DNA from 4 places in the Pseudoduganella sp. jia 9 genome. Region 2 is predicted to be linked to each of the others. Evidence: predicted binding sites of a transcription regulator. Region 2 holds the regulator's gene; each other region holds the start of a gene.

Region 1 (7,880 bases), on a different contig from region 2:
GAAGGCGCCGAACATCATCCGGTAGTGCACCGGCTGCGGCGTGGGAATCGACGCGTTCGGGTCGCCCATCTGCGCCGCCGCGATCATGCCGCCCTTCAGGATCATCGATGGTTTCACGCCGAAGAACGCCGGCTTCCACAGCACGATGTCGGCGATCTTGCCCACTTCCAGCGAGCCCACCACGTGCGACACGCCATGCGTGATGGCCGGGTTGATGGTGTACTTGGCGATGTAGCGCTTCACCCTGAAGTTGTCGTTGCGGGACGAATCCTCCGGCAGCGAGCCGCGCTGCACCTTCATCTTGTGCGCCGTCTGCCAGGTGCGCAGCACCACTTCGCCGACCCGGCCCATCGCCTGCGAGTCGGACGACATCATCGAGATCGCGCCGATGTCGTGCAGGATATCCTCGGCGGCGATGGTCTCGCGCCGGATGCGCGATTCGGCGAAGGCCACGTCTTCCGCGATGGCCGGATCGAGGTGGTGGCACACCATCAGCATGTCGAGGTGTTCATCGAGCGTGTTGACGGTGAACGGCCGGGTCGGATTGGTCGATGACGGCAGCACGTTCGATTCGCCGACGGCGGCGATGATGTCCGGCGCATGGCCGCCGCCCGCCCCTTCGGTGTGGAAGGTGTGGATGGTGCGGTCCTTGAACGCGGCCAGCGTCTCCTCCAGGAAGCCGCCTTCGTTCAGCGTGTCGCTGTGCAGCGCCACCTGCACGTCCATCCGCTCGGCCACCGACAGGCAGTTGTCGATCGCCGCCGGGGTGCTGCCCCAGTCCTCGTGCAGCTTCATGCCGATGGCGCCCGCTTCGACCTGCTCTTCCAGCGGCCGCGGCAGCGAAACATTGCCCTTGCCGAGAAAGCCCAGGTTCATCGGGAACGCATCGGCCGCCTGCAGCATCGAATGGATGTGCCACGGCCCCGGCGTGCAGGTGGTGGCCGCCGTGCCCACGGCCGGGCCGGTGCCGCCGCCCAGCATCGTCGTCACGCCGCTCATCAATGCCTCCTCGATCTGCTGCGGGCAGATGAAGTGGATGTGGCTGTCGATGCCGCCGGCCGTGACGATCATGCCTTCGCCGGCGATGATCTCGGTGGCGCCGCCGATGGCCATCGTCACGCCAGGCTGGATATCCGGGTTGCCGGCCTTGCCGATGCCGGCGATGCGGCCGTTCTTCAGGCCGATGTCGGCTTTCACGATGCCCCAGTGGTCGACGATCACGGCGTTCGTGATCACGGTATCCATCACGTCGGCATGCACGCGCTGCGACTGGCCCATGCCGTCGCGGATCACCTTGCCGCCGCCAAACTTCACTTCTTCGCCGTAGATGGCGTAGTCCTTCTCGATCTCGATGAACAGCTCCGTATCGGCGAGGCGGATGCGGTCGCCCGTGGTGGGCCCGTACATCTCCGCGTACGCGCGGCGGGAAATGATTGCCATCTGATCTCCTTGTTATTTATGTCGGGTCTGGTTCATTTTTCAGCTTGCCCATGACCTGGCCGGCAAAGCCGTAGATCTCTCGGTTGCCTTCCACCGCCACCAGTTCGACGGTGCGCTGCTGGCCCGGCTCGAAGCGCACGGCGGTGCCGGCGGCGATGTTGAGCCGCTTGCCGTAGGCCTTCCAGCGCTCGAACGACAGCGCGTTGTTCGCCTCGAAGAAATGGAAGTGGGAGCCGACCTGGATCGGGCGGTCGCCCACGTTGGACACGACGATCGTCACGGTTTCACGGCCGTCGTTGATCGGCAGGTCGCCGTCCTCTAATCGGTATTCGCCCGGGATCATGTTTCACCTCACGGTATCGGGTTGTGGACGGTCACCAGCTTGCTGCCGTCCGGGAAAGTCGCTTCGACCTGGATGTCGGGAATCATCTCGGGGATGCCGTCCATCACCTGGTCGCGGGTCAGTATTTGTGTGCCCTCGGACATCAGCTGCGCCACGGTTTTGCCGTCGCGCGCGCCTTCCATGATGGCTGCCGAGATCAGCGCCACCGCTTCGGGGTAATTGAGTTTCAGGCCGCGTGCCAGGCGGCGTTCGGCCAGCAGGCCGGCGGTAAAAATGAGCAGCTTGTCTTTTTCGCGGGGTGTCAGGTCCATGGGTATCCTTGTCAGTGCGCAGTGCGCCGGTCAGGTGCGCCAGCTGCGCAGGTCGATGGCGGCGCGGCCCAGCAGCGCGGGGCGCACGATGCGCCAGGCCGCCAGCATCATTTCGCGCGCGGCCTCGCTGTCGTGGCCGAGCCAGCGCACGCACAGCACGTGTTTCATCTGCGTTACGCCATAGCACGGGTCGTCGGCCAGTGCGCGCAATGCCGCCACCGTCTCCGCCGCCACCGGTTTGCCGACGGCAAGCAGCATTGCCGACACCGTGTGGCCATTCAGCCCGAGCGGGCTGGCAATCGCTTCGGGCGTCAGCGCGCCCTGCTCCCACCACAGCAGCCGGCCGCCGCGGCGCACCGAGGTGCGCTGGTCGACGCGGCCCTTTGCAAACGCTTCGCCCGAGGCGCGGCGGCCCAGGCACAGGATCTCGCAGCCGAGATAACTGGCGTCGGCCGCCAGCGTGACATGGTGGTCGAGCTCGACGTGGGCATCGTTGAAGAAGATGGTTTCCTGCGGCAGCCACTCCAGCGCACCGCCGGCCTCCACCGACAGGTCGACGCGCTGGCGCGATACGCGGCCATTGGCGCGGTACCACTTGGCGGCGCCGGGCGACGTCAGCAGTGCATTGCTGCCCTGATTCAGGTGCGCGGTGACCGCAAGCTGGTCGCCGCCGACCACGCCGCCGGGCGGGTGCACCACGATGGCGTGGCAGATCGACGGATCTTCCGGGTACAACGGTTTCTGCACGCGCAGCGGGCCGCTGTGCTCGCGGCGGGTCAGCCGGGTGGTATCGCTATCTCGGGTAAAGCCAAGCGTGAGCCGGGCCTGCCACGCCGCCGGGTGCGGAGGGGCGTGATGCGGCGGGAAAGGCAAGCGTTCCGTACAGTCGGGCATGAGGCGGTTTTCAACGATGACCCTGCACTTACAGCAAGTTGCGTGCCAGAATTTTCGGGGCCAGGCGGCCCCGCGATGCACCACGGCAGAGCAGACGCACTGCCGTGGTGCAAATCAGGTGACAATTCTCACCGCAGGTCGACGGGTTCGCTTTCGTCCAGCGTGTAGCGCACATTGCGCAGGCCATTTACGCGCAGCAATTCGCGTACCGTCAGGCCGGCGGGATCGGCGCTCTGGCGGTTCTGGCGCTGCTCGTTGCGGATGATCTCGCCGGCGATTTCGATATCGCGCAGGCGGTAAGGCGTATTGACGACCAGCGGTTGGTCGGCGTCGTTGTACCAGATCTGGTAAAGCGGCATGGCGGAATTCCAGTGAAGTTGAGAAAGAATGCTGTTGAGAATGGTTGCACCATTATGACGACAATTCGGCAAGATGACGCACGAAGATTCATTAACGAAGCAATAACGCAACGATATGGTGCAGGCGCCACCTGCCGATTGCGCTGCGCGCCGGTCATGCGCAGACGATACCGCTCGGCGGCGCCAGCCGCATCACCCGTACGGGCCTTTTCCACCCTCCCCGATGAACCGGTCGATCCTGGCCTTCAGCACGGGCAGCGGCACCGAACCCAGTTCCAGCACCGTGTCGTGGAAGGCGCGGATGTCGAACTTCTCGCCCAGCGCCGCCTCGGCCTTGCGCCGTGCCTCGATGATCGCCATCTGGCCCAGGTAATACGACAGCGCCTGCCCCGGCCACGAGATATAGCGGTCCACCTCCGTGGCCACCTCGTGCCGGGACAGCGCGGTGTTGTCCATCAGGTAGCGCAGCGCCTGCTCGCGGGTCCAGCCTTTCGCGTGGATGCCCGTATCGACGACCAGCCGCGAAGCGCGCCAGGCCTGGTAGCTCAGCATGCCGAACACTTCATAGGGCGTTTCGTAGATGCCCATTTCCGTGCCGAGCCGTTCCGAGTACAGCGCCCAGCCCTCGCCGTAGGCCGAGATATACGCGTTGCGGAACGGCGGACGGCCCGCCTGCTCCATCGCCACCGGCATCTGGAACGCATGGCCGGGCGCCGATTCGTGCAGGGTCAGCGCGGGCAGGCTGTACAGCGCGCGCGACGGCAGGTCGTAGGTATTGACGAGGTAGACGCCGGGACCGCCGCGGCCGGACGTGTAGTACGGCGCCTGGTCCGGCGGCACGGGAATGATGGCGAAGCGGCTGCGCGGCAGGCGGCCGAAGTAGCGCTCGGCCTTGCCGTCGAATTTCTTGGCGACCCAGGCGGCGCGCATCAGCAGCTCTTCCGGCGTCTTCGCATAGAAGCGCTGGTCGGTGCGCAGGAACTGCAGGAAGGCCGGCAGGCCGCCGGTGAAGTTCACCTGCTTCATCACGTCCGCCATCTCGGCGCGGATCTTCGCCATTTCGGCCAGGCCGATGCGGTGGATCTCGTCGGCGCTCAGCTGCGTGGTGGTGTACTCGACGATCTTCGACTGATAGTACGCCTTGCCGTCGGGCAGGCGTTCGGCCGCCAGGGTCTCGGTGGCGCGCGGCAGGTACTCGTCGCGCATGAACTTCAGCAGTTCCGCGTGGGCGGGGATCACGCGGTCCCCGATGGCCTTCAGGGCCGCGGCGCGCAGGCTGGCCTGTTCGGCCGCCGGTATCGTCACGGCCATCTCCTTGAACGGCAGGTAGAACGGCGTGTCGGCCGGCTGCGCACCGGCGACGCCGGCGATCGTGGCCTCGCGCCCGGCCAGCGTCACCTTCGGCGGCGTGAAGCCGCGCGCCAGGCCGGCGCGCATGTTGGCGACCTGCTCGCGGAAATAGCGCGGCACGTCGTTCAGCTGGGCCACGTAGTTGACGTAATCCTGCTTCGTACGGAACGGCTTCCTGGCCTCGTACGTCATGTTGAACCAGAACGAGGAATCCGCGTTCAGCGGCTTTTCGTATTCGCGGAAGCGCGCGTTCGCCACCAGCGCCGCGACCTGCGCGCGGTAGACGGCGAAATTGATGCGTTCGTCCGCCGACAGGCTCTCTTCCGCCACGCCGTCGAGCTGCGCCAGCACGCCCTCCCAATGGGCCCGGCGCGCCTGCTGCGTGGCCGCGTCCACCTTCGGCAGGTCGGCGCGGATGCCATTGGTGTCGTCTTCCTCGTTCTCCAGCCGCTGCTGCAGGCGCCACTCCCATTCGCCCGTATAAATGGCGCGCAGCCGGGCATCGCCGTCGCCCGGGGCGGCGGGTGCCGCATGCGCCGGGGCGGCCGCCAGCAGGGTGGCGAGCAGGCAGGCGGCAAGCGCCGCGCCGGTCTTCTTCATCGGTGTTCCTTGTCGGTTGAATTCAGGTAGTCGCTGGCCATGGCCGTGCTGAGGAACAGCTTGCCGTTCAGCGTGTCGAGCAGCGTGCTGTCGCGCAGCCGGTCCATCACCGGGCCCTTCACTTCGGCCAGGTGCAGGCCGATGCCGCGCGCGCGCAGGCCGGCATTGAGTTCGGACAGCGCGAACAGCGCCGTGGTATCGATCGAGCTGACGGCCAGCATCGTCAGCACGAGATGGCGGGTGGCCGGGTGGGCACGCAGCTCGTCCTCGATGCGCTCGTTGACCGCCTCGACATTGCCGAAGAACAGGTTGGCATCGATGCGCAGGATCAGCACGGCTTCCGATCGCGTGGCGGCGTAGCGGTCGACATTGCGGAAGTGCTCGGTGCCAGGGATGCGCCCCAGCACGGCGATGTGCGGCCGGCTGGCGCGCCAGATCAGCGTCCCCATCGACAGCACCACGCCGACGATGACGCCCGCCTCCACGCCCAGCGCCAGCACGCCGACGCAGGTGACCAGCCAGGCCAGCGCATCGCCGCGGTCGTAGCGCCAGGCCGTCCGCAGGGTGTCGAGTTCCAGCAGGCCGAGCACGGCCACGATGATGGTGGCCGCCAGCGTCGGCAGCGGCAGCAGCGCCAGCCAGCCGGTGGGCAGCAGCAGCGCCACGGCCAGCAGAACGGCGGAGATGACGCTGGCCAGCGGCGTATTCGCGCCGGCGGCGAAATTGACGGCCGAGCGCGACAGGCTGCCCGTGACGGGAAACGCGCCGGACACCATGCTGGCGACATTGGCCGCGCCGAGTCCCACCAGCTCGCGGTTCGACACCAGCTTCTCGCCCCGTTTCAGGGCCAGCGTCTGCGCCGCGCTCATGCTCATCAGGAAGACCACGAAGCCGATCAGCAGGCCCGGCTGCAGCAGCTCGCGCCAGTGCGACGGCGACGTGGCCAGGTTCAGTTGCGGCAGGCCCGCCGGCACCGGCCCGGTAAGGCGGATGCCATGGGCGCCATCGGCACCATAGGCTGCAACGGCCGCGGTGGCGGCCAGCACCACCACCATCGGCGCCAGTTTCGACAGCACGTCCGCCGCGCTGGCCGCCATGCCGAGGCGCTTGAGCAGCCTGGCCAGGTGGCTGCGCGCGAGCATCAGCAGCGCCAGCGATGCCAGGCCGAGGATCGCGCTTGGCAGGTGCGGGTGCTGCATCGGTCCGCCCAGCAGCGGCTTTACCTGGCCCCAGGCGATCACCAGCGACGAGCCGACGGTGAAGCCGCTCATCACCGGCCGCGAGAAAAAGTTGGCGAGAAAGCCCAGCCGCAGCAGCCCGCACAGCAGCAGCACCGCGCCCGCCACCAGGGCCAGTTGCGCCGCCAGCACGCCGTGCAGGCCGGGGACGCCGCCCGCCAGCGGCGCGATCGCCGCGCCCGTCATCAGCGACACGATGGCCATCGGGCCGACCGATTGCGTCATGCTGCTGCCGAACAGCGCATAGACCAGCGGCGGCAAGATGCTCGCATACAGCCCGGCCACCGGCGGCAGGCCGGCCACCAGCGCATACGCCATCCCCTGCGGCACCAGCATCATGGCCACGACGATGCCCGCGCCGATATCCCCGGGCAGTGCCGCGCGGCGGTAATGTCTGAGCCAGTCCAGCATGCCGATGAAACCTGTTATGACGTGTGAAGGCGCAAGCCTACCATGGCAGAGCTTTCATCCACCACTGCCGGTGCGCTCGCATCGTCGCTATCGCCCGCTCCCGTCCAGCGACTGCGCGACCGCCGCCAGGATTTCCTCCGACAGCGCGGGGTCCGACACCGTCCGCGCCAGCACCATCGCGCCGATCATCGCGGCATACGTCGCGATCGCGTTGGCGCGCCGCGCCTCCCCGCTATCGCCGGGCGCCGCCTGCGCCAGCAGCGCGAACTGGGCACGCGCACGCTCCGTCACCGCATCGCGCACGGCCGGCCCGGCGCGCGCGATATCTGCGCCCAGCGCCGACATCGCGCAGCCGATGCCGGGGTTGTCCCGGTGCGCGGGCGACAGGTAGGCGCGCACCACCGCACCCAGCGGATCGTCCGGGTGCGCCGCCATCCGCGTCCGCCATTCGTCGCCGGCTCCGTCGAGCGCCCGGCCCGCGGCCTCGCCGAGCAGCGCCTCCTTCGACGCGAAGTGGCCATAGAAGCCGCCGTGCGTCAGGCCCGCCGTCTTCATCAGGTCGGCCACGCCGATACCGTCGAACCCTTTTTCGCGGAACACCCGGGCTGCCGTCTCGACGATGCGCTCCCGGTTCTGCGCCGCCTGCTCCCTCGTTACTTTCATGCTCGCCTCCGTGAAATCTCCTTGACATTATACATTATAGTCGTAATATATGAAGCATACATGACGATCGTCATTTAACCAACCGGGAGAATCACCATGCAATACAAGAGCTTTGGCCGCCGCAGCGGCTTGCGCGTTTCCGCACTGGCGCTGGGCACGGGCAACTTCGGTACCGGCTGGGGCTATGGCAGCGAGCACGCCGAAGCCAGGGCCGTGTTCGACCGCTATGTGGAGGCGGGCGGCAATTTCATCGACACGGCGGACGGCTACC
Region 2 (7,880 bases):
CGGCGCCACCGCCACCGGCATCGGCATGCGGGCCAACAATGCCACGCGCCAGCTGCAGCTCGGCCAGGGCACCATCGTGTATCCACCCCGGCCGCGCCAATGAGGCGGATCACAATCGCATAGGAATCGAAGATGAAGAAACTCATGTTGGCGGCGCTGATGCTGCTGGGCGTTGCGGGTCATGCCGCCGCCGAGAAGGCCGATTCGTACAAGCCTACCGAGATCAATTACGGACGCCTCGATGCGGACGACGTCAAGCAGGTCTATACATTCACCGGCGACGTGACGCTCACGCGCGGCACGCTGCGGATGAAGGCCGACAAGGCGGTGGTTACCTACACGCCGGACGGTTACCAGCTGGCCACGCTGACCGGCGGCGGCAAGAAGGTCACGTTCCGCCAGAAGCGCGACGGCGAAGGCGACCAGTGGATGGAAGGCGAAGCCGACCGCATCGAGTACGACGAGAAGGCCGAGCTGGTGAAGATGTACTCGAAGGCGAAGATCCGCCGCCTGGAAGGCAGCAAGCCGAGCGATGAGGTCGAGGGCGAATTCATCTCGTACGACAGCCGCCGCGAGTTCTTCAGCGTGCGCAATACCAGCAGCGGCGCCGACAAGCCGGGCGCCGGGCGCGGCACCATGGTGATCCAGCCGAAGCGCACCGCACCGGCGGCGCCGTCCGCAACGCAACCGCCGGCCGCGCCGGCAGCGGGGAATTAAATGGCGCAAGTGCAGGAAAACTGCAGCAGCACGCTGATCGTGCGCGGCCTGCAAAAGAGCTACGGCAAGCGCCAGGTGGTGCATGACGTGTCGTTGCAGGTGGCGTGCGGCGAAGTGGTCGGCCTGCTGGGGCCGAACGGTGCCGGCAAGACCACGTCGTTCTACATGATCGTGGGCCTGGTCGCGTCGGACGCCGGCACCATCGACCTCGACGGCACCGACATCTCCAGCCTGCCGATCCACAAGCGCGCCACCCTCGGCCTGTCGTACCTGCCGCAGGAAGCGTCGGTGTTCCGCAAGCTGACCGTGGAAGAGAACATCCGCGCCGTGCTGGAGATCCAGAAGGTCGACGGCAAGCCGCTGGGCAAGGCGGCGATCGACGAACGCCTGAACGCGCTGCTGGCCGACCTGCAGATCGAGAAGCTGCGCGAGAACACGGCGCTGTCGCTGTCCGGCGGCGAACGGCGCCGCGTGGAGATCGCCCGTGCGCTGGCGACCAACCCCCGCTTCGTGCTGCTGGACGAACCGTTTGCCGGTGTCGACCCGATCGCCGTGATCGAGATCCAGCGCATCGTGCGCTTCCTGAAGGAGCGCAGCATCGGCGTGTTGATCACGGATCATAACGTGCGCGAAACGCTGGGCATCTGCGACCGGGCGTATATCATCAATCAGGGCAGCGTACTGGCCTCCGGCCGACCCGACGATATCATTGCCGACGAGTCCGTACGCCGGGTATATCTGGGTGAACATTTCCGCATGTGACCGGGCATTAATCAGCTATGAAACAGTCTTTGCAACTGCGCACTTCCCAGCACCTCGCGCTGACGCCGCAATTGCAGCAGTCGATCCGGCTGCTGCAATTGTCCACGTTGGAGCTGCACCAGGAACTGGAACAGCTGCTGACCGATAATCCGCTGCTCGAGCGGCTCGACGACCCGCTCGACCGCTCGGTGCGCCTGCTGGGTGACGGTGCCATCAACACCGCGCAGGCCCCCGGCGAAGCGCCACCGGAAGGCGGGCCACCGCAGGATGCGCCGGCGACGCCCGAACCCGAGCCGTTCGATGGCGGTGGCGAGGGGCTCGATGCCGGCACCGGCGATACCGACTGGAGCAGTGCGGGCAGCGGCAAGGGCCCGGACGACGACGATGCCCGCCCCCAGCTCGAAGCGAGCCACCGCAGCCTGCGCGAGCACCTGATGGAGCAGATGCGCGTGACCGTGCTCGAATCGCGCGACCGGGCACTGGTGGAGCTGATCATCGATGCGCTCGACGACAACGGCTACCTCGAGGAGAGCCTGGAGGAGATCCACGCGCGGCTGCCGGAAGAACTGGAAATCGAGACCGACGAATTGCGTACCGCGCTGAAGATGTTGCAGAGCTTCGACCCGGCGGGCATCGGCGCGCGCAGTGCATCCGAATGCCTGGCCCTGCAGATCCGGCGCATGCCGAATGTGCCGCTGGTGACGCGGCGCATGGCCCTGTGCATCGTTGAAAACCACCTGCAATGGTTCGCCCAGCGCGACTTCAACAAGCTGAAGAAGGCACTCGATTGCGACGACGAAGACTTGCGCGAGGCGCAGGCGGTGATCCGCCAGTGCAACCCGCATCCGGGCGCCGCGTTCGCGGCCGACGTGTCAGACTACGTGGTACCGGATGTGGTGGTGAAGCGGGGGCGCAATGGCTGGATCGTCACATTGAACAACGATGTGATGCCCCGCCTGCGCGTCAACGCGCTGTACGCCAGCCTGCTCAAGCAGGGCAAGGGTGAAACCCAGATGAATGCCCAGCTGCAGGAAGCCAAGTGGCTGATCAAGAATATGCGCCAGCGCTTCGACACGATCCTGCGCGTGGCCCAGGCCATCGTCGAGCGCCAGAAGAACTTTTTCTCGCATGGCGCGGTGGCAATGAGACCCCTTGTGTTGCGTGAAATAGCTGATACACTGGGCCTACACGAGAGCACTATCTCTCGGGTAACAACTCAAAAATATATGCTGACTCCGCATGGCATGTTTGAGTTGAAGTATTTTTTTGGCAGCCACGTGGCAACCGAAGCTGGCGGGGAAGCATCCTCGACTGCGATCCGGGCGCTGATCGTGCAATTCACAGGAGCCGAAGACCCTAAGAACCCTTTATCCGACAGTAAGATTGCGGACATGCTGGGTGAACAAGGCATGGTGATTGCGCGACGCACTGTTGCCAAATATCGCGAAGCATTGAAAATTCCCCCGGTCAGCCTCCGCAAATCCCTGTAAGCAAAACCCTGGCAGCAAATCCTGGTAGTGCTTGGGTTCCTCTGCGCCGCCTTACTTGCTTGGTGGAGAACGCACGAACCTGTAATATCTTCTTTAGGAGTGTGTGTATGAATCTGACCATCAGTGGACACCATATCGACGTTACCCCTGCCATTCGCGAATATGTGCAGAACAAGCTGGAACGCGTCAGACGCCATTTCGATCAGTTGATCGATGTCAGTGTGATCCTGAGTGTAGATAATCTCACCGAGAAAGAGAAAAGACAGAAAGCGGAGATCAACCTGCGGATGTCGGGCAAGACCGTGTTCGTCGAAAGCGTCGCGCAGGATCTTTATGCGGCCATCGACACGCTGATCGACAAGCTGGACCGCCAGGTCATGAAGCACAAGGATAAAGTGCAGAACCACAATCATGAAACCATCAAGTACCTGAGCGAGACCGAAAATCCCGCGTCGACCGCATAACGACGGTCGCAGGTCGCAGTCCCTCGACTGCTGCAACACAAGGGCGCACGATGCGCCCTTTGTTATATGTGGCGCCTGCATGCGCGCCCTGCACACAGGTCTTGCGTACATCCCACGTTTATCCCACATGGTTCGCATCCATGGCTAGAATGAGGCCAATAACGACAACGATGCGAGACACCATGACCGACCACGTCCATATCAAGGTGCGTAACGGCACCGGCTTCATCACACTCGACCGGCCGAAGGCGTTGAACGCGCTGTCGCTCGAGATGATCCGGGCGATCACGGGCGCGTTGCTGGCCTGGCGCGACGACGAGGACGTTGCCGCCGTTGTCATCCGCAGCAGCTCCGACAGGGCGCTGTGCGCGGGCGGCGACGTCCGCTTCTTCCATGCCGCCGGCAGCGCCACGCCGCAGCGCGGCAGTGCCCTGATCGAAGATTTCTTTACCGAGGAATATGCGCTGAATTACCTCGTGCATTGCTTTCCGAAACCCTACGTGGCCGTGATGGACGGCGTGGTGATGGGCGGCGGCATGGGCATCGCGCAGGGCGGACCGCAATGCGGCGTGCGCGTGGCAACCGACCGCACCCGGCTGGCGATGCCCGAGGTGAACATCGGGCTGTTTCCCGACGTGGGTGGCAGCTATTTCCTGGCGCGTGCGCCCGGCAAGCTGGGCGTTTACCTGGCGCTCACGGCGCTGATGATCGGTCCTGCCGATGCGCTGTACTGCGGCCTGGCCGATCATTACGTTCCCGCCCCCGAGCTGCCGCTGCTGGCCGACCTGGTGGGGTCCACCGCCGGTGCCGGACTGCGCGAAGCGGTCGCCATGTTCGCCCGGCCGCTCCGCGGGGAGGCGGGCGCATCGGAACTGCAGGCGCACCGTGCACTGATCGACGACCATTTCGCGCACCGTTCGGTGACCGACATCGTCGCCTCGCTGCGCCGCGACGATCACCCGTTCGCGCAGAACGCGCTGGCCGCGATGGCGCGGCGTTCGCCGCTGATGATGCGCGTGACAGCCGAGATGATACGGCGCGGCGCAACAATGGGCATCGCCGACTGCCTGCGGATGGAGCGCAACCTGGTACGCCGCACGTTCGAGCACGGCGAGGTGATCGAGGGCGTGCGTGCGCTGGCAATCGACAAGGACAATACGCCGCGCTGGAATCCGCCGTCGCTGGACGAAGTGAGCGACGCGATGGTGGACCGCTTCTTCGAACCGGCATGGCCTGCCTGGGCCCATCCGCTGCGCCACCTGTGAGCCTGCCGTCAATTCTCACCGTCCTGGAGGACGGTGTCTCCCGGAGCAATATTTGATGAACCGCCGTGATTTCCTGACATTCGCCGCCGCTTCGCTGGCACTTCCCGCCTGGGCCCACGATGCGCCGGCCAACACCATGCAGGCGGCGGTGCCGCCGGCCGACGCACCCCTGGTGGACCACCACCAGCACCTGTTCAGTCCGGCGATGGCGCGGCTGCTCGACACCGGGGCCGGCGGGCCCTCCGTGATTACGGCGAAGGACATGATCGCGCTGCTCGACGCCGCCGGCATCCGCCGTGCCGTGCTGCTGTCCGTCGCCTACGTGTGGGGCAGTCCGGCGCGCAAGATCGAGGACGAGTATATGAAAGTGCGCGCCGAGAACGACTTCAACGGCGCGCAGGCCGCGCTATACCCTGACCGGCTGCTGGCCTTCTGCAGCGTCAATCCGCTGAAGGAATATGCGCTCGAAGAACTGGAACGCTGCGCCGCGCTGCCCGGCCTGAAGCATGGCCTGAAACTGCATTTCGGGAATTCGGACGTGCAGCTGGAGTTGCCCGAACACGCCGCGCGGCTACGGCAGGTATTCGCCGCGGCCAATGCGAAGAAGATGGCGATCGCGGTGCACATGCGGGCATCCGTATCGAAGCACCGGCCGTATGGCGCCGCCCAGGCCCGCATCCTCCTCGAACAGCTGTTGCCCGCCGCGCCGGACGTGACAGTGCAGGTCGCACACCTGGCAGGCACCGGCCCCGGCTATGGAGATGCACCGTCGGACGAAGCGCTGGGTGTGCTGGCCGACGCCATGGCCGCCCGCGATCCGCGCACGAAACGGCTCTGGTTCGACGCCGCCACGATGGCCAATCCGGACATCACGCCGCAACAGCGGGAAAAGCTGGCACAGCGCATCCGCCAGATCGGTGCCGAACGCATCCTGTTCGGCTCGGATGCCGCGGCGGGCAAGAACCTGCGGCCGCGCGAGAGCTGGGCCGCGTTCCGGCAACTGCCCCTGACCGAGGCGGAGTTCAAGCGGATTGCCGGGAATGTCGCGCCGTACTGGAGGTAAGCGCAGCGATGTGCGCCTGCAAGCGCACACTCCTTACATCGGCTGACTTAGTTTTGCTCGCGATGGCGCAGCACCACGCGTTCCGCCGCATTGAAATGCCGCGCGAGCCGCTCGGCCATGTACACGGAGCGGTGCTGGCCGCCGGTGCAGCCGATGGCGACCGTCAAATAGCTGCGGTTATCGGTCTTGAACGCTGGCAGCCATTTTTCGATGAAGCCACGGATATCGCCGAACATTTCTTCGGCACTGGGCTGCGCATCGAGAAATGCGATCACGGGCGCATCGCGGCCGTTCAACGGGCGCAGCGCCAGGTCGTAATACGGATTCGGGATCGCGCGCACGTCGAACACGAAGTCCGCATCCTGCGGCACGCCTACCTTGAACGCGAACGACTCGAAGAACAGCGTCAGCGGCGCGTTCTCGCTTTCAACCAGTTCCTTGATCCAGGCACGCAGCTTGTTGGCGGAAATTTCCGACGTGTCGATCACGTGGCCCAGCTGCTCGATCGCGGACAGGCGCTCGCGCTCCTCGCCGATGCATTCGATCAGCGTGCGGCGCGCCGACGGGTTCTTGCCGGGATGCAGCTCGTGCGACAGCGGATGGCTGCGGCGTGTTTCCGAGAAGCGCGCGACCAGGGAATGTGTATTCGCGGTCAGGAACATGATCTTCACGTCATGCCCCAGTTCGCGCAGCTTGCGGACGTCGCCCGGCAGGCTGGCCAGCGAAGCCGCGCTGCGGGCGTCGACCGCCACGGCCAGCGCCGGGGTGCCCTCCTCGGCCAGGGTGGCAACAAGATTGGCCAGCAAGGCTGGCGGCAAGTTATCTACACAGTAATAGCCGGTGTCTTCGAGAACGTTCAGGGCCACCGATTTGCCCGAGCCGGAAATACCGGTAATGAGGACGATGCGCATGCGCGGGATGATACCTTAAAACGGCAGGAAAAGATCGCGCTCAGCGCCGCCAGAAACGGTCGAGCAGCGGTGTGACACTGGTGCCATGCGTGACGATCGACAGCATGATCACGGCGACCGTCATGCCGATCATGCTGCGGGCCAGCGGCTCCGGCAATCCATGGTTGATCGCATACGCCAGGTAATACAGCGACCCGATGCCGCGCACGCCGAACCACGCGATGATGCCGCGCGAGCGCATGGTGCCGCCACCGAGCGCGATGAACACGCTGACGGGACGCGCCACCACGAACAGGAACAGCGCCGTGGCCCAGCCGCGCCAGTCGTCGATCCAGTACACCGCGGCGCCGCCCAGCAGCAGTACCAGCGTCAGTTCCGACAGCCGTTCCAGGTGCTCCTTGAACAGCAGCGAGTTGGCGGAAATGGTCTCCTGCACCGGCTCGACGCCTTTCTCGGTCAGGATCGCCTTGCCGGAGCGCGCCGCCAGAGTCAGTTCGGTCTGGCGCAGGGCGACGCCGGCGGCGAATACGGCGAGGAATCCCCACGCCTCCACCGACACGGTCAGCCCGTACGAGACCGCGATGAGGCCCAGGCCCATCAAGTCGTCCAGTACTTCGTGCTGCGGCCGGCAGCGGCGCAAGGCGTGGCTTATCCGTGCCAGGCCAGCCCCGCAGGCACTGCCGATCGCGATGCCGCCGATAGTGCCCCACAGCAGCTCCTTGCCGAGCCAGTGCAGGCCATGCGGGCCCAGGTCGTGCAGGCCGAGCAGGCCCAGGCCCAGCATCACGAACGGGAAGGCGCTGCCATCGTTCATGCCGGCCTCGGAGCTCAGCGTAAAGCGCAACGGGTCCTTGTCGCCGGCATGGCGCAGCTGTACGTCGCTCGCCAGCACCGGATCGGTCGGCGCCAGGATCGCGCCAAGCAGCACGCCGGCACCGAGCGGCAAATCCAGCACGTAATACGAGAACAGCGTCATCAACAGCACCGATATCGCCATCGCCAGCCATGCAAGGCGGATGGGTGGCAGCCAGCGCGGGATCGTTACCGGAACGGGCATCTTGATGCCCGCCGAGAACAGCGAGATCAGCACCGCCACCTCGGTCAGTACCTCGAGCAGCGGCGCCTCCGCGAACGGATCGAAGGAGAAGATGCCGAGGCCGAACGGTCCCACTACCAGGCCAACGGCGAGGTAGATCATTGCGGATGTG
Region 3 (7,880 bases), on a different contig from region 2:
GAAGGGCCTGGAGATCCTGGGCGACGTGAAGCGCGAACTGGGCGTGCCGGTGCTGACCGACGTGCACTCGATCGAGGAAATCGAGATCGTGTCGTCGGTGGTGGACGTGCTGCAGACGCCGGCCTTCCTGTGCCGCCAGACCGATTTCATCAACGCGTGCGCGCAGTCGGGCCTGCCGGTGAACATCAAGAAGGGCCAGTTCCTGGCGCCGCACGACATGAAGAACGTGATCGACAAGGCCCGTGCCGCCGCCAGGGCGAAGGGCCTGAACGAAGACAACTTCATGGCCTGCGAGCGCGGCGCTTCGTTCGGCTACAACAACCTGGTGTCCGACATGCGCTCGCTGGCGATCATGCGCGAAACCGGCGCGCCGGTGGTGTTCGATGCGACGCACTCGGTGCAGCTGCCGGGCGGTAATGGCACCTCGTCGGGCGGCATGCGCGACATGGTGCCCGTGCTGTCGCGCGCGGCGGTGGCCGTGGGCGTGGCCGGCCTGTTCATGGAAACCCACCCGACGCCGGCCACCGCGCTGTCGGACGGCCCGAACGCCGTGCCGCTGGGCCGCATGAAGGAACTGCTGTCCACGCTGATCGAACTCGATCGCATCACCAAGAAGTCCGGCTTCCTCGAGAACAGCTTCGAATAATCGTTGTCCGTTGCCTTTGAAACGGGCCGCGCAGCTACAGGCTGCGCGGCCCGTTTTGCGTTTTGTAGTAAGCCGCCGCGCTTCCCTACATGGCCATCCTCTGTTACCCTTGCTGCAATTTTGCGCGCCGGACAATGCAACAGCGTGAAACAGCGTCATGCAGCCATGTCTGCAGCGATGCCTGCAGCGAAGTCCAGCGTCGCGCCTGCCTGTTACCCCCAACTTTGGAGACTACACATGAGTGCAATCGTAGATATCATCGGCCGCGAGATCATCGACTCGCGCGGCAATCCAACCGTCGAGTGCGACGTGCTGCTGGAATCGGGCGTGATGGGCCGTGCCGCCGTGCCGTCGGGCGCGTCGACCGGTTCGCGCGAAGCCATCGAACTGCGTGACGGCGATCCGAAGCGCTACTTCGGCAAGGGCGTGCTGCAGGCATGCGAGAACATCAACACCGAGATCTCCGAAGCGATCATGGGCCTGGACGCCAATGAACAGGCCTTCCTGGACCGCACGCTGATCGACCTGGACGGCACCGAGAACAAATCGCGCCTGGGCGCCAATGCGATGCTGGCCGTGTCGATGGCCGTCGCCAAGGCCGCCGCCGAAGAAGCCGGCCTGCCGCTGTACCGCTACTTCGGCGGTTCGGGCTCGATGCAGATGCCGGTGCCGATGATGAACGTGATCAACGGCGGCGCGCACGCCGACAACAACCTGGACATCCAGGAATTCATGATCATCCCGGTCGGCGCACCGACCTTCAAGGAAGCAATCCGCTACGGCGCCGAAGTGTTCCACACGCTGAAGAAGATCCTGCACAAGAAGGGCCTGAGCACCGCGGTGGGCGACGAAGGCGGCTTCGCACCGTCGCTGGCGAACCATGAAGATGCCATCAAGCTGATCATCCAGGCCATCGAGGAAGCCGGCTACGAGCCGGGCACGCAGATCGCGCTGGGCCTGGACTGCGCCGCTTCCGAATTCTACAAGGACGGCAAGTACGCGCTGGAAGGCGAGGGCCTGTCCCTGACGGCCACCGAGTTCACCAACCTGCTGTCGACCTGGTGCGACAAGTACCCGATCATCTCGATCGAGGACGCGATGCACGAAGGCGACTGGGAAGGCTGGGCGATCCTCACCGAAGCACTGGGCAAGAAAGTGCAGCTGGTGGGCGACGACCTGTTCGTCACCAACACCAAGATCCTGAAGGAAGGCATCCAGAAGGGCATCGCCAACTCGATCCTCATCAAGATCAACCAGATCGGCACGCTGACCGAAACGTTCGCCGCCATCGAGATGGCCAAGCGCGCCGGCTACACCGCCGTGATCTCGCACCGCTCGGGCGAAACGGAAGATTCGACGATCGCCGACATCGCCGTGGGCCTGAACGCGCTGCAGATCAAGACCGGTTCCATGTCCCGCTCGGACCGCATGGCCAAGTACAACCAGCTGCTGCGCATCGAGGAAGACCTGGGCGACATCGCTTCCTATCCGGGCCGCGATGCATTCTACAATTTGAAGTAAATGCGTTTGAAGTCAACGCGACTCAAGTAAAATGCCCCTGAAGTAACACAGCATCCTTTACCACTATGACACCGGCCGGGCTTCCCGGCCGGTTCTTTTATATCCATGCGTCTGATTACCCTCGCCCTGGCGGCACTGCTGCTGCTGATTCAGTATCCCTTATGGCTGGGGAAGGGCGGATGGCTCCGGGTGGGCGACCTGGAGCAGCAGGTCGATGCCGCCCATGAAAAGAACGACGAACTGCGGCGCCGCAATGCCAAGCTCGACTCCGAAGTGCGCGACCTGAAAGACGGTACCGGCGCCGTCGAGGAACGCGCGCGCTACGAGCTGTCGATGATCAAGCAGAACGAAATCTACGTGCAAATCCTGCGCAAGGGCCAGATCCCGGGCGACGGCGCCACGCCCGCTCCACCGCCCCCCGCCGAACCCGCCAAACCCGCTCGCTGAAAACTGGGAGAAAACTGGGGACGTACCCCTGTTTTCAGGAAACTTCCAGCAATAGCCCATGCGTATTAGTGCCAGTAAACAGGGGTACGTCCCCCGTTTCGGCTGTCGATAGCCCTGCGATAGAGTTTCCGTAAAACAGGGGTACGTCCCCAGTTTTGTTCGGCGCCAAAATGGCGCAGGACGCACCATGGCGGTGCTGTCGAGTTATCGAAAGGGTGCGAAGTATCTTTGTTTGATATTTCGCACCAGTGACGAGCCTCATTGTTCTGAAAGGCACGGTTCTTGCACTCTCTTTGTGCTTTTGCACTTAATTGGGGAGTGGCGGTCGATGGAGTCGTTCAAGAGCGGTGGCGATGCCTTGTTTGTCCTGCTGGGGGGCATCATGGTGCTGGCGATGCATGCGGGATTCGCGTTCCTCGAACTGGGCACGGTGCGCAAGAAAAACCAGGTCAATGCGCTGGTCAAGATCCTGGTCGATTTCTGCGTGTCGGCCATTGCGTACTTCGCCGTTGGCTATGGCATCGCGTATGGCGTGCACTTCTTCGGGCCGACCGATACGCTGGTGGCGAACAATGGCTATGCCCTGGTCAAGTTCTTCTTCCTGCTGACATTCGCCGCCGCCATTCCGGCGATTATCTCGGGCGGCATCGCCGAGCGCGCGAAATTCTATCCGCAGATGGTAGCCACGGCGCTGCTGGTCGGCTTCATCTACCCGTTCTTCGAAGGCATTGCCTGGAACGGCAACCTCGGCATCCAGGCTACGCTGGAGCACACCTTCGGCGCGCCGTTCCATGACTTTGCCGGCTCGGTCGTCGTCCATGCCGTGGGCGGCTGGGCCGCGCTGCCGGCCGTGCTGCTGCTGGGAGCGCGCCGCGGGCGCTATGGCAGGGATGGCCGCATCTCGGCGCACCCGCCGTCGAATATTCCGTTCCTGGCGCTGGGCGCATGGATCCTTGCGGTTGGCTGGTTCGGCTTCAACGTGATGAGCGCGCAGACGCTGGACAAGATCAACGGCCTGGTCGCCGTCAATTCGCTGATGGCCCTCGTCGGCGGCACGCTGGCCGCGCTGGTGCTCGGCAAGAACGACCCCGGCTTCGTGCACAACGGCCCGCTCGCCGGCCTGGTGGCGGTGTGCGCCGGCTCCGACCTGATGCACCCGCTCGGCGCGCTGGCGACCGGCGCGGTGGCGGGGGCGATCTTCGTCATCATGTTCACGCTGGCGCAGAACCGCTGGAAGATCGACGACGTGCTGGGCGTTTGGCCGCTGCACGGGCTGTGCGGCGCCTGGGGCGGTATCGCGGCAGGCATCTTCGGCAGCCATGCACTGGGCGGGCTGGGCGGCGTGTCGCTGATATCGCAGGTCGCCGGTACCCTGCTGGGCATCTGCGTCGCCACCGTGGGCGGCGCGCTCGTGTACGGCGTGCTGAAAGTGGCCGTCGGCCTGCGGCTCGATCCCGAACAAGAATTCGACGGCGCCGACCTGTCGATCCACAAGATCAGCGCCACGCCGGAGCGGGAAACCATCGCCGGTTGACGGCCACGCCGTCGCGGATCGGCCACGCCGTCGCGGTATGTTCTGAACGTACGGCGCAGTAAGTGAACGATTCAATTTCGCAACATTCTCTGCTTGCAAATAAGAATCATTCGCATTAAGATGGCGATCTTTGCCAGCCACCTGTTCCATTTCAGGCGCCAGCTTCCAACTGACTCCCTGACTGGAACACCATGGATGCACTTACCGCGCGCCGGCGCCTGCTGCCGGCGCTGATGATGTCCGCGCTGGCGCCGCTGGCCCACGCACAAGCCACCTCGTTTGCTCCCTCATCGGCCACCTCGGCCCTTGGCGAAATCACCGTGACCGCGGCGCGCGACGCCACCGCGGCGAAGGCCGGCACCACCACGACCGTCACGGCGGACGACCTGACACGCCAGGCGGCGCAGAACATGCAGAACATCGCCCGCTACGCGCCGCTGGTCAGCGTGCCGAACGCGGCGAGCGGCTCCGGCAGCGTGTGGGACAGCAGCGGCAACACCGGCTTCAACATCCGCGGCATCGACGGCAACCGCGTCAGCATGGACCTGGACGGCATCTCGCTGCCCGACGCGGCACCGAAGCCCGACGGCTCCACCTTGAACAGCTTCGGCATCGGCCGCGATTACTTCGATCCGGAGACGTTCCGCGAAGTGAACATCATCTCCGGCACGACCAGCAATATCGGCACCGGCCCCGGCACGCCGGGCCTGGGCGGCGCGGTGCAGTTCACCACCAAGGCGCCCGAGGATTACCTGGACGCCGGCCGCCCCGTCCACGCCGACTACAAGTTCGGCTACGACGGCTCGAACAATATGCGCATGCAAGCGCTGACTGGCGCCGCGCAGGCCGGCAGCCTGCAGATCCTCACGCTGTTCGTGCACCGCGACGGCAAGGAATACGAATCCGAAGGCAGCGCCGTCGCCAACCCGGACGACTGGAGTTCCGACGCTCTGCTGGCCAAGCTGGCCTGGTCGCCGCTGGCCGGCCACAAGCTGACCGCCACCGTGGATGCCTACCAGGCCAGCCACACGCGCGCCTACCTCAACAAGACCAGCGCGCTGTATCCCGCCGGCGTCGGCCAGCAATCGGAAACGCGGCGCAACCGCTTCTCGCTCGACCATGAATTCATCGGCAAGGCCGCCTTGTTCGACAAACTGGAATCGCGCATCTATGCCCAGAACGCGGAGGTCGACGACCACACCACCGGCCCCTACGTATCCCAGGGCCAGCGCTATGACCGCTCGATCGAGACGGGCTACTTCAACAAGAGCCGCGGCCTGGCCAGCCATGCCGTGAAGGCGCTCGGCGCGCACCAGCTGGCGTATGGCCTCAGCGCGGAAACCGTCGACACGCGCCGGCCGTGGCGCGAAGACCGCACGGTGCTGGCCACCGGTGTGCACCAGATCACCAGCAAGAACCGCATGGTCGATACGGATACGACGAAGCTGGCGGCCTTCGCCAGCGCCGACATCGTGCTGGCCGAAGGCCTGACGCTGGCACCGGGCCTGCGCTATGACTGGCGCGAAATGAATCCGAAGAATATCGAGGATTACGTGGTGGCCGTACCGGCCGCGCAAAAGGAGCTGCGCGAACGCAAGGACGATTACTTCACGCCGAGCCTGAAGCTGAGCTGGAAATTCATCCCCGAGCTGATGGCTTACGCAACCTACACGCGCGGCACGCGGCTGCCCACCGCGGCCGAACTGACCGGCACCTACGACTCGTTCAGCTACACCAGTGGCAACGGTTACGCGGTGCTCGGCAATGCCGGCCTGAAAAAAGAAACCAGCAATGCCTTCGAACTGGGACTCTCCGGCCACCCGGCGCGCGGCGTGACATTCGACGCATCGGTATTCCACACGAAGTACGAGAACTTCATCGAGTACGCGACGCAGCCGCCGGATCCGGTCAACTTCCCGACCATCACGCAGGGCCTGTTCCGTCCCGAGAACGTGGGTGAGGCGAAGACCTGGGGCGCCGAGATCTCCACCAGTTTCGCGCTGGGCGAATGGTATCGCGCACTGAGCGGCGCGAGCATCAACCTGGGTGCCGGCGTGCAGCACAGCAAGGCGCGCAACCACGACACGGGCGCCGAAGGCGAACTGGCGTCGACCTTGCCGCGCAAGGTCAGCGCCACGCTGGCCTGGGACGATCCCGCCAAGCGGGGAGGGGCGGCGCTGTCGGTCTTCAACGTGCGCGGCAAGCAGGCCGGCGCCGACGTGATTTCCAATGTCAGCGGCGCGCGCTTCGACGTGCCCGGCGCCACAGTGGCGGACCTGACGGCGTACTGGAACATCGGCAAGCATGCGGCCGTCACGGCCGGCATCTACAACCTGACCGACAAGAAATACTGGGACTACGCATCGTCGCGCAGCCTGGTCGCCGGCACCACCGCCGCCACGCTGGCCGACATCGAGCGCCAGGCACGACCGGGGCGCTACGCCGCCGTCACGCTCAACGTGATTTACTGAGGAGAGAAAGCATGAAAACCCACCGTCGTTATACCAGCCTGCTGGCGCTGTCCGGCGCCTTGATCCTTGGCATGGCCTCGAGCCATGCCAGCGCCGCCACGCTCGCCGAGCGCTGGAACACGCTGCGCGCCGAGCAGCCGAAACTGGGCATCCGCGATGCCGCGAAGCAGCTCAGCGTCTCCGAGGCCGAACTGCTGGCCACCGGCATCGGCAGGACCGTCACGCGCCTGGCCGACAGCAGCCACGCGCCGCGCGAGATCATGCGCCGTGCGCTGGACCTGGGCAAGGTGATGGCGCTGACGCGCAACGAGAACGGTGTCATCGAAGTCACGGGCGAGGCCACGCGCATCGCCAAGCAAGGAGACGACGGTGCCAAGGATGCGGAACGCGAAGCGCGCGAACTGAACATCGCCGGCGGCTACCTGGGCGGACCGATCGACCTGCGCTTCCACTTCACGAAGTGGAAGCATGCGTTCGCCGTGGTCCAGCCAGGCAGGGATGGCGCCATGTCGCGCAGCCTGCAGTTCTTCGACGAGAACGGTACCGCCGTGCACAAGGTGTACCTGAAGGACGAAGCCAAGGTTGCCGTATTCGACAAGCTGGTGGCCGACTTCCGCCACCCGCAGCAGGACGGCAGGCTGGCCATCGTGGCCGCGGCGCCGAAGGCAGCCGAAACGCCGGACGCATCGGTGGACGTGAAGGAATTCCAGCAGGCGTGGAAAGAAATGTCGGACGTGCACCAGTTCAACCGCATCGTCTCGGAATTCAAGCTGTCGCGCGAGCAGGCATTGCGCCTGGCGCCGGCCGGCGTGGCGACCAGGGTGGCGCCGCAGGCGGTGCGGCAACTGCTGGAGCAGGCCGCCGCGAAGGGGGTGCCGATCATGGCTTTCGTCGGCAACGGCGCCGTCACGCAGATCTACAGCGGCAAGGTGAACAAGGTGGAGAAGGCGGGCGGCTACTTCAATGTGCTGGACCCGGACTTCAACCTGCACCTGCGCGACAAGGCGCTCAAGACCGGCTACGTGCTGCAGCGCGCCGGCGTGACGTCGGTGGAGTTCTACGACGACAAGGGCGAGCTGGTGGTCACCTTCTTCGGCGTGCGCGAGCGGGGCAAGCCGCAGCCGCAGCCGTGGCTGGACCTGGCGGCCGGGCTGCCGAAGGCCTGACGATCGACCCGCGGCGTGTGAGCGCTGGTGTCGGACACCGGTTTCCAGCACCGCAAGCCAACGGGCATCAACCAGGAATCAACCGCTCCCGCTTC
Region 4 (7,880 bases), on a different contig from region 2:
CTGGACATCACCGCGCCACCCACCAAGGTCGCCTCGTTCGGCGACACGCTGAACGACTGGTTCGCGCTGACCTACGTGCTCAACAGTCTGAACCGCAGCATCGGCATGCCGGACTCGTATCCGTTCAAGCTCAGCACGCCGGTGCTGGAAAAGCTGGAATTCGTGCACAAGGTAGTGCGCGCCCAGCGTCCGCGCACTTCACGGCGAGCCATGTAGCAGTTCGACGGAAACTTCCATTTCATTGCGCACCAGCGGCGGCCCGAACCGGCTGAAGATCGCCACGTTGGCGGCGTCGTGGCCGCGGGCGATCGTCACACGGCCGCCGCGCGGGCCATCCTGCGTCGGATCGAAGGTATACCAGCGCCCGCCCACGTAAGCCTCGAACCACGCATGCAGGTCCATCGGTTCCAGCCCGTGCAGGTAGCCGGCGACGATGCGCGCCGGAATGCACAGGCTGCGGCACAGGGCGATGCCCAGGTGCGCCAAGTCGCGGCAGACTCCCTCGCGCCGCTCGTTGACGTCGGTCGCCGCCATGTGGCTGTACGACGATGCCGGATTGAAGCGCACCTCGCTGCGGATCCATTCGGTGATGCGGGCCACTTGGTCGTACCCCGGCGCGACGCCGGCAACGATTTCGGTGGCCATCTCGGCAAACAGCTCGGATTCGCAATAGCGGCTGGGCAGCAGGTACGTCAGCACCTCGTCGGGCAGGTGCTGCACTTCGTCGAACGGCGCGCCCGGCGCGACATCGATCGTGGCGGCCGTCATCACGTCGGCCGAGGTGTAGATCGAGAAGGCGCCGGGCGGCGCCACCAGGCGCTGGCACAGGTTGCCATAGGCATCGGTAAATTCCATCGCCGGCACGCCGGGCGCCAGGTTATAGCTTTGATGCGTCACCCATTGCAGCGCGTCGCTGCGCGGGCGCAGCATCAGGATGAACGGTGTCGGCTCGGCGACGATGAAACTCAGGTTGCAACGGGTGCGCAACAACATGGCAGGCTCGCTTTCAGCTATCGACATAAGCGCACCAATATAGCGCGAGAGTTGTAATTATTGCCACTCTGGTGCGGCGTGTCATTTGCTGGTGCATAAGTGTGACACCGGCAGGGCAAGCGCGACACCTTACGCATGGTCTTCCGTCTCCGCCGGCACCAGGAAATCGCTGCCGATACCGTTGCCGATCTGTTCGATCGCAGCCAGGAACGCCGTCAGGAAATCATGCAGGCCTTCTTCCAGGATGTCGTCGATCACGGCAAGACGTACCTTGGCGTGCAGCTTGCCGGCCAGGCGCTCGGTCTCCTGCGACACGTCGTTGCTGATTTCCTGCAGGTTGGCCACCACGGCGGCCAGGCAGGCCACCAGCGAGCGCGGCATCTTCTCTTCGAGGATCAGCAGCGCGGCCACGCGCGACGGCGTGATGGCATCGCGGTAGACCTTGCGGTACGTCTCGAACGCCGACACGGAGCGCAGCAGCGCCGCCAGGTAATAGAACTCGCCCTGCGGCCCCGCCTTGATCGCATCGGAATCGAGGAAGCGGAATTTCACGTCGAGGATGCGCGCCGTGTTGTCGGCCCGCTCCAGGAAGGTGCCGAGGCGGATGAAGTTGAATGCACCGTCCTGGAACATGGTGCCCAGCGTGACACCGCGCGACAGGTGCGAGCGGTGCTTCACCCACTCCAGGAACTGGCCGGGCTGGTGCTCGAACATCCGGCTCCGCAGGTGCTGCTGCAGCTCGATCCAGGTGGTGTTCTCGGTCTCCCACACTTCAGTGGTGAGGGTGCCGCGCACGGCCCGGGCATTCTCGCGCGCCGCCGTCAGGCAGCTGGCGATCGACGAAGGATTGTCCGGATCGCGCACCATGAAGTCGATGACTTCCTTCTGCGTCAGCGCGCCGTACTTGGCGTCGAACTGGCTTTCCAGTTCCGACACGCCCAGCATGGTGCGCCAGCCCTGCTGCACGGCCAGCGGCGATTGCGGCATCAGCGAGTACTGCACGCGCACGTCGAGCATGCGGGCGGTGTTCTCGGCCCGTTCGGTGTAGCGGGCCATCCAGAACAAATGATCTGCGGTGCGGCTCAGCATGTCAGTTCTCCAGTATCCAGGTGTCCTTGGTGCCGCCGCCCTGCGACGAATTCACCACCAGCGAGCCTTCCTGCAGCGCCACGCGGGTGAGCCCGCCCGGCACCATCGTCACCGTCTTGCCCGACAGGACAAACGGCCGCAGGTCGATATGGCGCGGCGCGACGCCCGACTCCACGTACGTCGGGCAGGCCGACAGCGCCAGCGTGGGCTGGGCGATGTAGCCCGCCGGGTTGGCCAGCAGCCGCTCGCGGAACGCCTCGACCTGGGCGCCCGTCGACGCCGGGCCGACCAGCATGCCGTAGCCGCCGGCGCCGTGCACTTCCTTCACCACCAGCTCGGGCAGGTGCGCCAGCGTGTAGGCCAGGTCTTCCTTCTTCCTGCACTGGTAAGTAGGAACGTTATTGAGGATCGGTTTTTCGCCCAGATAAAACTCGATCATGTCGGGCACGTAGGGGTAGATCGACTTGTCGTCGGCCACTCCGGTGCCGATCGCGTTGGCCAGGCCCACCCGGCCGGCGCGCACCGCTTCCATCAGGCCGGGCACGCCCAGCGTGGACTCTTCCCGGAACGCGCGCGGATCGAGATAGTCGTCGTCGATGCGGCGGTAGATGACGTCGACCCGCCGCGCGCCGCGCGTGGTGCGCATCCACACGGTTTCGTCCTTGACGAACAGGTCCTGCCCCTGCACCAGCGACACGCCCATCTGCTGGGCCAGGAACGCATGCTCGAAATAGGCCGAGTTGTGCATGCCGGGCGTCAGCACGACCACGGTCGGATCGGCGCTGCCCAGCGGCGCCACGGTGCGCAGGTTATCGAGCAGCAGGTCGGGATAATGGTCGACCGGCGCCACCCGGTTGCTGGCGAACAGCGCCGGGAACAGCCGCATCATCATCTTGCGGTTTTCCAGCATGTAGGAGACGCCGGACGGCACCCTCAAATTGTCTTCCAGCACATAGAACTCGCCCTCCCCGGCCCGCACGATATCGACGCCGGCAATGTGCGCATAGATATCGGCAGGCACGTCGACGCCCTGCATGGCCGGGCGGTACTGTGCATTGTTAAGGATCTGCTCGCGCGGGATGATGCCCGCCTGGAGGATTTCCTGGCCATGATAGATGTCGTGCAGGAAGCGGTTCAGCGCGGTGACCCGCTGCACCAGGCCGGCCTGCAGCTTGGCCCACTCGGCGGCGTGGATCACGCGCGGGATGATATCGAACGGAATCAGGCGCTCCTTGCCGGCGGTGTCGCCATACACGGCAAACGTGATGCCCACGCGCTGGAAGATCAACTCGGCTTCGGTGCGCTTCTGGTCGATCTGGCCGGGTGGCTGCAACGCCAGCCAGTCCGCGAACGCCTGGTAGTGCGGGCGCACGGTTGCCTCGGTGGAATACATTTCATCGTAAAAGTTCGGCATCGATTCCTCCTCGTAGCAAGAGTGCTAACAAGAAACGTGCCAGGGGTAAGACGTCCATGTAATGACAGCGGTCGAGCCGCAGGGGTCTGTCCCCGGTAAGTGTTGGCCTGCGTGCTTGCCAGCGGCTTTTTGAGGGAACTGACCCCGGTGTTGTTCGCATGTCGAGTGCGCTGGCAAAAACTGGGGTCAGTCCCCTCAAAACGCCAACTACCGGGCTGGCGGCCAACACTTACCGGGGACAGACCCCTGAGACTCCACCGCTAACGCGCGCATCCAACACCCCTGCCCCCACCCCACCCCGCTCCAAATAGATTGCCTTTATTGCAGGTACGAATCATGCTTGATGCATCTCATACCGCGCCCCTTTCGAAAGGCACTCCCGCATGGCTATCCGTATCGCGCTGCACCACAAGACCAGTTACCGCTATGACCGCCTGGTCAGCCTGTCCCCCCATGAAGTGCGCCTGCGTCCGGCGCCGCACGCGCGCACGCCGATCCTGTCGTATTCGCTGTCGGTCACGCCGCAGGAACACTTCATCAACTGGCAGCAGGACCCGTACGGCAACTACATCGGCCGCTTTGTCTTCCCCGAAAAATCGGACACGCTCGACTTCACGGTCGACCTGGTGGCCGACATGACCGTCATCAATCCGTTCGACTTCTTTGTCGAGAAGTATGCGGAGACTTTCCCGTTCGCCTACCCGCCGCAGCTGACGGCCGAACTGAGCGCCTACCTGCAGACGGAACCTTCCAGCCCGCTGGTAATGGAATGGGTGACCGCGGCACGCCGCGACCTGCTGGCCAAGCCGATGGGCACCAACGACTTCCTGGTCGCCGTCAACCAGCGCCTGCAGCGCGACATCGCCTACCTGCTGCGCATGGAGCCCGGCGTGCAGGCGCCGGATGAAACGCTGCAGAAGCGTTCCGGCTCGTGCCGCGACACCGGCTGGCTGCTGGTGCAGATCCTGCGCGAGATGGGCCTGGCGGCACGCTTCGTGTCCGGCTACCTGATCCAGCTGCGCGCCGACCAGGAAGCACTCGACGGCCCAAGCGGCACCGACGTCGATTTCACGGACCTGCACGCGTGGACCGAGGTGTACATCCCCGGCGCCGGCTGGATCGGGCTCGACCCCACCTCCGGCATGCTGGCCAGCGAAGGCCACATTCCGCTGGCCTGTACCGCCCTGCCCTCGTCGGCGGCGCCGGTTTCCGGCTTCACGGACAAGGCCGAAGTCACGTTCTTCCACGAGATGACGGTCACGCGCATCCACGAAGACCCGCGCGTGACAAAACCGTACACGGAAGCGGACTGGCAGAAGATCGACCGCCTCGGCCAGCAGGTCGATGCGGACCTGAAGGCCCAGGACGTGCGCCTGACCCAGGGCGGCGAGCCGACCTTCGTGTCGATCGACGACATGGACGGCCCCGAATGGAACACCCAGGCCCACGGCGACAAGAAGCGCGAGCTGGCGGGCAATCTGATGCACCGGTTGAAAAACCACTTTGCGCCGGGCGGCATGCTGCACTACGGCCAGGGCAAGTGGTACCCGGGCGAACCGCTGCCGCGCTGGGCCCTGAATATCTACTGGCGCATCGACGGCCAGCCGATGTGGCTCGACGCCTCGCTGTTCTCGGATGAACACATCGACGACGGCTATGGCCCCGACGATGCCGGCCGTTTCACGACAGAGCTGGTGAAATCGCTCGCCCTGCCCTCCAACAGCGCCATCCCGGCCTACGAGGACGTGCTGCTGCAGGCACAGCGCGAGCAGGCGCTGCCGCGCAATCTCGATCCGCTGGACGCCGACCTCACCGCGCCGGAAGAACGCCGCCGCCTGGCCCGCCTGCTCGAACGCGGCCTGGGCGAGGTGGCCGGCTACGTGCTGCCGCTGAAGGCCAAGGACTACGATCCGGCCATGATCGGCACCGTCTGGCAAACGTCGCCGTGGCCGATCCGGCGCGAGAACCTGTACCTGATCGAAGGCGATTCGCCGATCGGCCTGCGGCTGCCGCTGGCCACGCTGCCATGGGTGCTGCCGGAAGAACGCGAGGACGAATACGACGTCGACCCGTTCGCGCCACGCGCCGCGCTGCCGGTCGAGGAACGCAAGAAGGAAAAGGAGAAGCGTCCGATCCTGGGCCTGGCCGCGGGCAAGGCTCCTACTGACAAAGCGGCGGACAAGGCGCGCAGGCCGGTCGTCGAACCGATCCGGCCACCCCGGCCGGCCGAACCGGCATCGCGCGACGTGATCCACACCGCGCTGTGCGTCGAAGTGCGTGCCGGCCGGCTGTACGTGTTCATGCCGCCGCTGAAACGCATCGAGGATTACCTGGCGCTGGTGAGCGCCGTCGAACGCACCGCGGCCAAGCTGGCGATGAAGCTGCGCATCGAAGGCTACGCGCCGCCGCGCGACCCGCGCATAAAACTACTCAGCGTGACGCCCGATCCCGGCGTGATCGAGGTGAACATCCATCCGGCGGCCAGCTGGAACGAGCTGGTTTATAACGTGTCGACGCTGTACCAGGAAGCCCGCCTGACCCGGCTGGGCACCGAGAAATTCATGCTCGACGGCCGGCACACCGGCACCGGCGGCGGCAACCACGCGACGCTGGGCGGCGCCACCGCCGAAGACAGCCCGATGCTGCGCCGCCCGGACCTGCTGAAAAGCCTGATCACCTACTGGCAGAACCACCCGGCCCTGTCGTACCTGTTCTCGGGCACGTTCATCGGGCCGACCAGCCAGGCGCCGCGCGTGGACGAAGCGCGCGACGACAACCTGTACGAACTGGCGATCGCCTTCCAGCAGATGGACCAGGTGCTGCCGACGCTGCACGAAGGCGACAAGCCGTGGATCGTCGACCGCCTGCTGCGCAACCTGCTGGTGGACCTGACGGGCAACACGCACCGCTCGGAATTCTCGATCGACAAACTGTATTCGCCGGACGGCCCCACCGGCCGCCTGGGCCTGGTGGAATTCCGCGCCTTCGAGATGCCGCCGCACGAGCGCATGAGCCTCCTGCAGATGCTGCTGCTGCGCGCCCTGGTCGCGCGCTTCTGGCGCCAGCCCTACCAGGCCAAGCTGGTGAACTGGGGCGTGGCCCTGCACGACCGCTGGATGCTGCCGCATTTCGTCGCCCAGGACATCCGCGACGTGGCCCGCGACCTGCGCGCGCACGGCTACGAATTCGAGGACCACTGGTTCGAGCCGTTCATCGAGTTCCGCTTCCCCCGCTTCGGCACTGTTGTTTATGAGGGCGTGGAAATGGAACTGCGCCAGGCGATCGAGCCGTGGAACGTGCTGGGCGAGGAAGTCAGCGCCGGTGGCACCGCGCGCTATGTCGATTCGTCGGTGGAGCGGATGCAGCTGCTGGTGCGCGGGCTGACCAACGGCCGCCACGTCATCGCCTGCAACGGCCGCATGCTGCCGCTGCACCCTACCGGCATTCCGGGCGAATACGTGGCCGGCGTGCGCTTCCGCGCGTGGAGCCCGTGGTCGGCGCTGCACCCGACCATCCGTGTGCAGGCGCCGCTCACCTTCGACCTGGTCGACACCTGGAGCGGGCGCGCCATCGGCGGCTGCACGTACCACGTGGTGCATCCGGGCGGGCGCAACGAAGTGGGCTCGCCGGTCAACGCCAACGCCGCCGAGGCACGCCGTTTCGCGCGCTTCTGGCCGCACGGGCACACGCCGGGCCCGATGACTGTGCGAAAAGAGGAACGGAATCCGAGCTTCCCGATGACATTGGATTTGCGCTGGCAGGCAGATTGATCTACTGTTTAAGTTCCTGATGGAAAGAATAGCTGCCGTGCGACATGTCCAATAATCTACTTGAGTCTTACCTTTCCGCGCCCGATGGTTTCGATGAAATGCTCGACGCGGCCAAGGTGCCGCGCGCGCACTGGCGCGCCATGCTCGACAGCCTGGAGCACGAACCGCCAGACATGATGCGCCAGCGCCACGAGATGGTGCAGCGCCAGGTGCGTGAAAACGGCGTGACGTACAACGTGCGCGCCGACGCCGACGGCATGCAGCGTCCATGGGACCTGAACGTGCTGCCCCTGATCCTGCCGCACGAGGAATGGAGCGGCATCGAGGCGGCGGTGATCCAGCGCGCCCGGCTGCTCAATAAAATCCTCGGCGACGTCTACGGCCCGCAGGAGATGCTGCGTGAAGGCCTGCTGCCGCCGGCACTGGTGCACGGCCACGCCGGCTTCCTGCGCCCCTGCCACGGCATGGGCCACCACGACGACATCGCCCTGCACTTCTACGCGGTGGACCTGGCGCGCGCGCCGGATGGCCGCTGGTGGGTGCTGGCCGACCGCACGCAGGCGCCATCGGGCGCCGGCTATGCGCTGGAAAACCGCGCCATCATCTCGCCCACC

Evidence for each region. Region 2 encodes sigma-54, which starts transcription at its own class of promoters, with help from an activator protein. Its sites were predicted from a motif close to TGGCANGNAANCTGCTTT; they were not measured.
Region 1: the regulator sigma-54 is predicted to act here: its motif matches at 3,019-3,036, upstream of ACY34H_RS04160 (urease accessory protein UreD).
Region 3: the regulator sigma-54 is predicted to act here: its motif matches at 2,886-2,903, upstream of ACY34H_RS24515 (ammonium transporter).
Region 4: the regulator sigma-54 is predicted to act here: its motif matches at 3,521-3,538, upstream of ACY34H_RS22420 (circularly permuted type 2 ATP-grasp protein).

Annotation. Positions count from the first base shown of each region.
Region 1 is NZ_JBUPWE010000003.1:195,517-203,396, forward strand. It holds gene ureC (urease subunit alpha) at 1-1,440, opposite strand, end outside; gene ACY34H_RS04150 (urease subunit beta) at 1,457-1,783, opposite strand; gene ACY34H_RS04155 (urease subunit gamma) at 1,792-2,094, opposite strand; gene ACY34H_RS04160 (urease accessory protein UreD) at 2,125-2,988, opposite strand; gene ACY34H_RS04165 (hypothetical protein) at 3,117-3,347, opposite strand; gene ACY34H_RS04170 (DUF885 domain-containing protein) at 3,540-5,297, opposite strand; gene ACY34H_RS04175 (SulP family inorganic anion transporter) at 5,294-6,946, opposite strand; gene ACY34H_RS04180 (TetR/AcrR family transcriptional regulator) at 7,034-7,609, opposite strand; gene ACY34H_RS04185 (aldo/keto reductase) at 7,706-7,880, shown strand, end outside.
Region 2 is NZ_JBUPWE010000004.1:285,806-293,685, reverse strand. It holds gene lptC (LPS export ABC transporter periplasmic protein LptC) at 1-103, shown strand, start outside; gene lptA (lipopolysaccharide transport periplasmic protein LptA) at 133-717, shown strand; gene lptB (LPS export ABC transporter ATP-binding protein) at 718-1,479, shown strand; gene ACY34H_RS06205 (RNA polymerase factor sigma-54) at 1,497-2,969, shown strand; gene hpf (ribosome hibernation-promoting factor, HPF/YfiA family) at 3,077-3,433, shown strand; gene ACY34H_RS06195 (enoyl-CoA hydratase/isomerase family protein) at 3,616-4,698, shown strand; gene ACY34H_RS06190 (amidohydrolase family protein) at 4,754-5,761, shown strand; gene rapZ (RNase adapter RapZ) at 5,809-6,672, opposite strand; gene ACY34H_RS06180 (cation:proton antiporter) at 6,713-7,880, opposite strand, start outside.
Region 3 is NZ_JBUPWE010000020.1:50,042-57,921, reverse strand. It holds gene kdsA (3-deoxy-8-phosphooctulonate synthase) at 1-646, shown strand, start outside; gene eno (phosphopyruvate hydratase) at 884-2,167, shown strand; gene ftsB (cell division protein FtsB) at 2,273-2,614, shown strand; gene ACY34H_RS24515 (ammonium transporter) at 2,943-4,148, shown strand; gene ACY34H_RS24510 (TonB-dependent hemoglobin/transferrin/lactoferrin family receptor) at 4,340-6,619, shown strand; gene ACY34H_RS24505 (hemin-degrading factor) at 6,631-7,785, shown strand; gene ACY34H_RS24500 (SDR family oxidoreductase) at 7,853-7,880, opposite strand, start outside.
Region 4 is NZ_JBUPWE010000017.1:41,787-49,666, forward strand. It holds gene ACY34H_RS22405 (zinc-binding metallopeptidase family protein) at 1-216, shown strand, start outside; gene ACY34H_RS22410 (transglutaminase domain-containing protein) at 199-993, opposite strand; gene ACY34H_RS22415 (alpha-E domain-containing protein) at 1,123-2,082, opposite strand; gene ACY34H_RS22420 (circularly permuted type 2 ATP-grasp protein) at 2,084-3,496, opposite strand; gene ACY34H_RS22425 (transglutaminase family protein) at 3,880-7,266, shown strand; gene ACY34H_RS22430 (circularly permuted type 2 ATP-grasp protein) at 7,311-7,880, shown strand, end outside.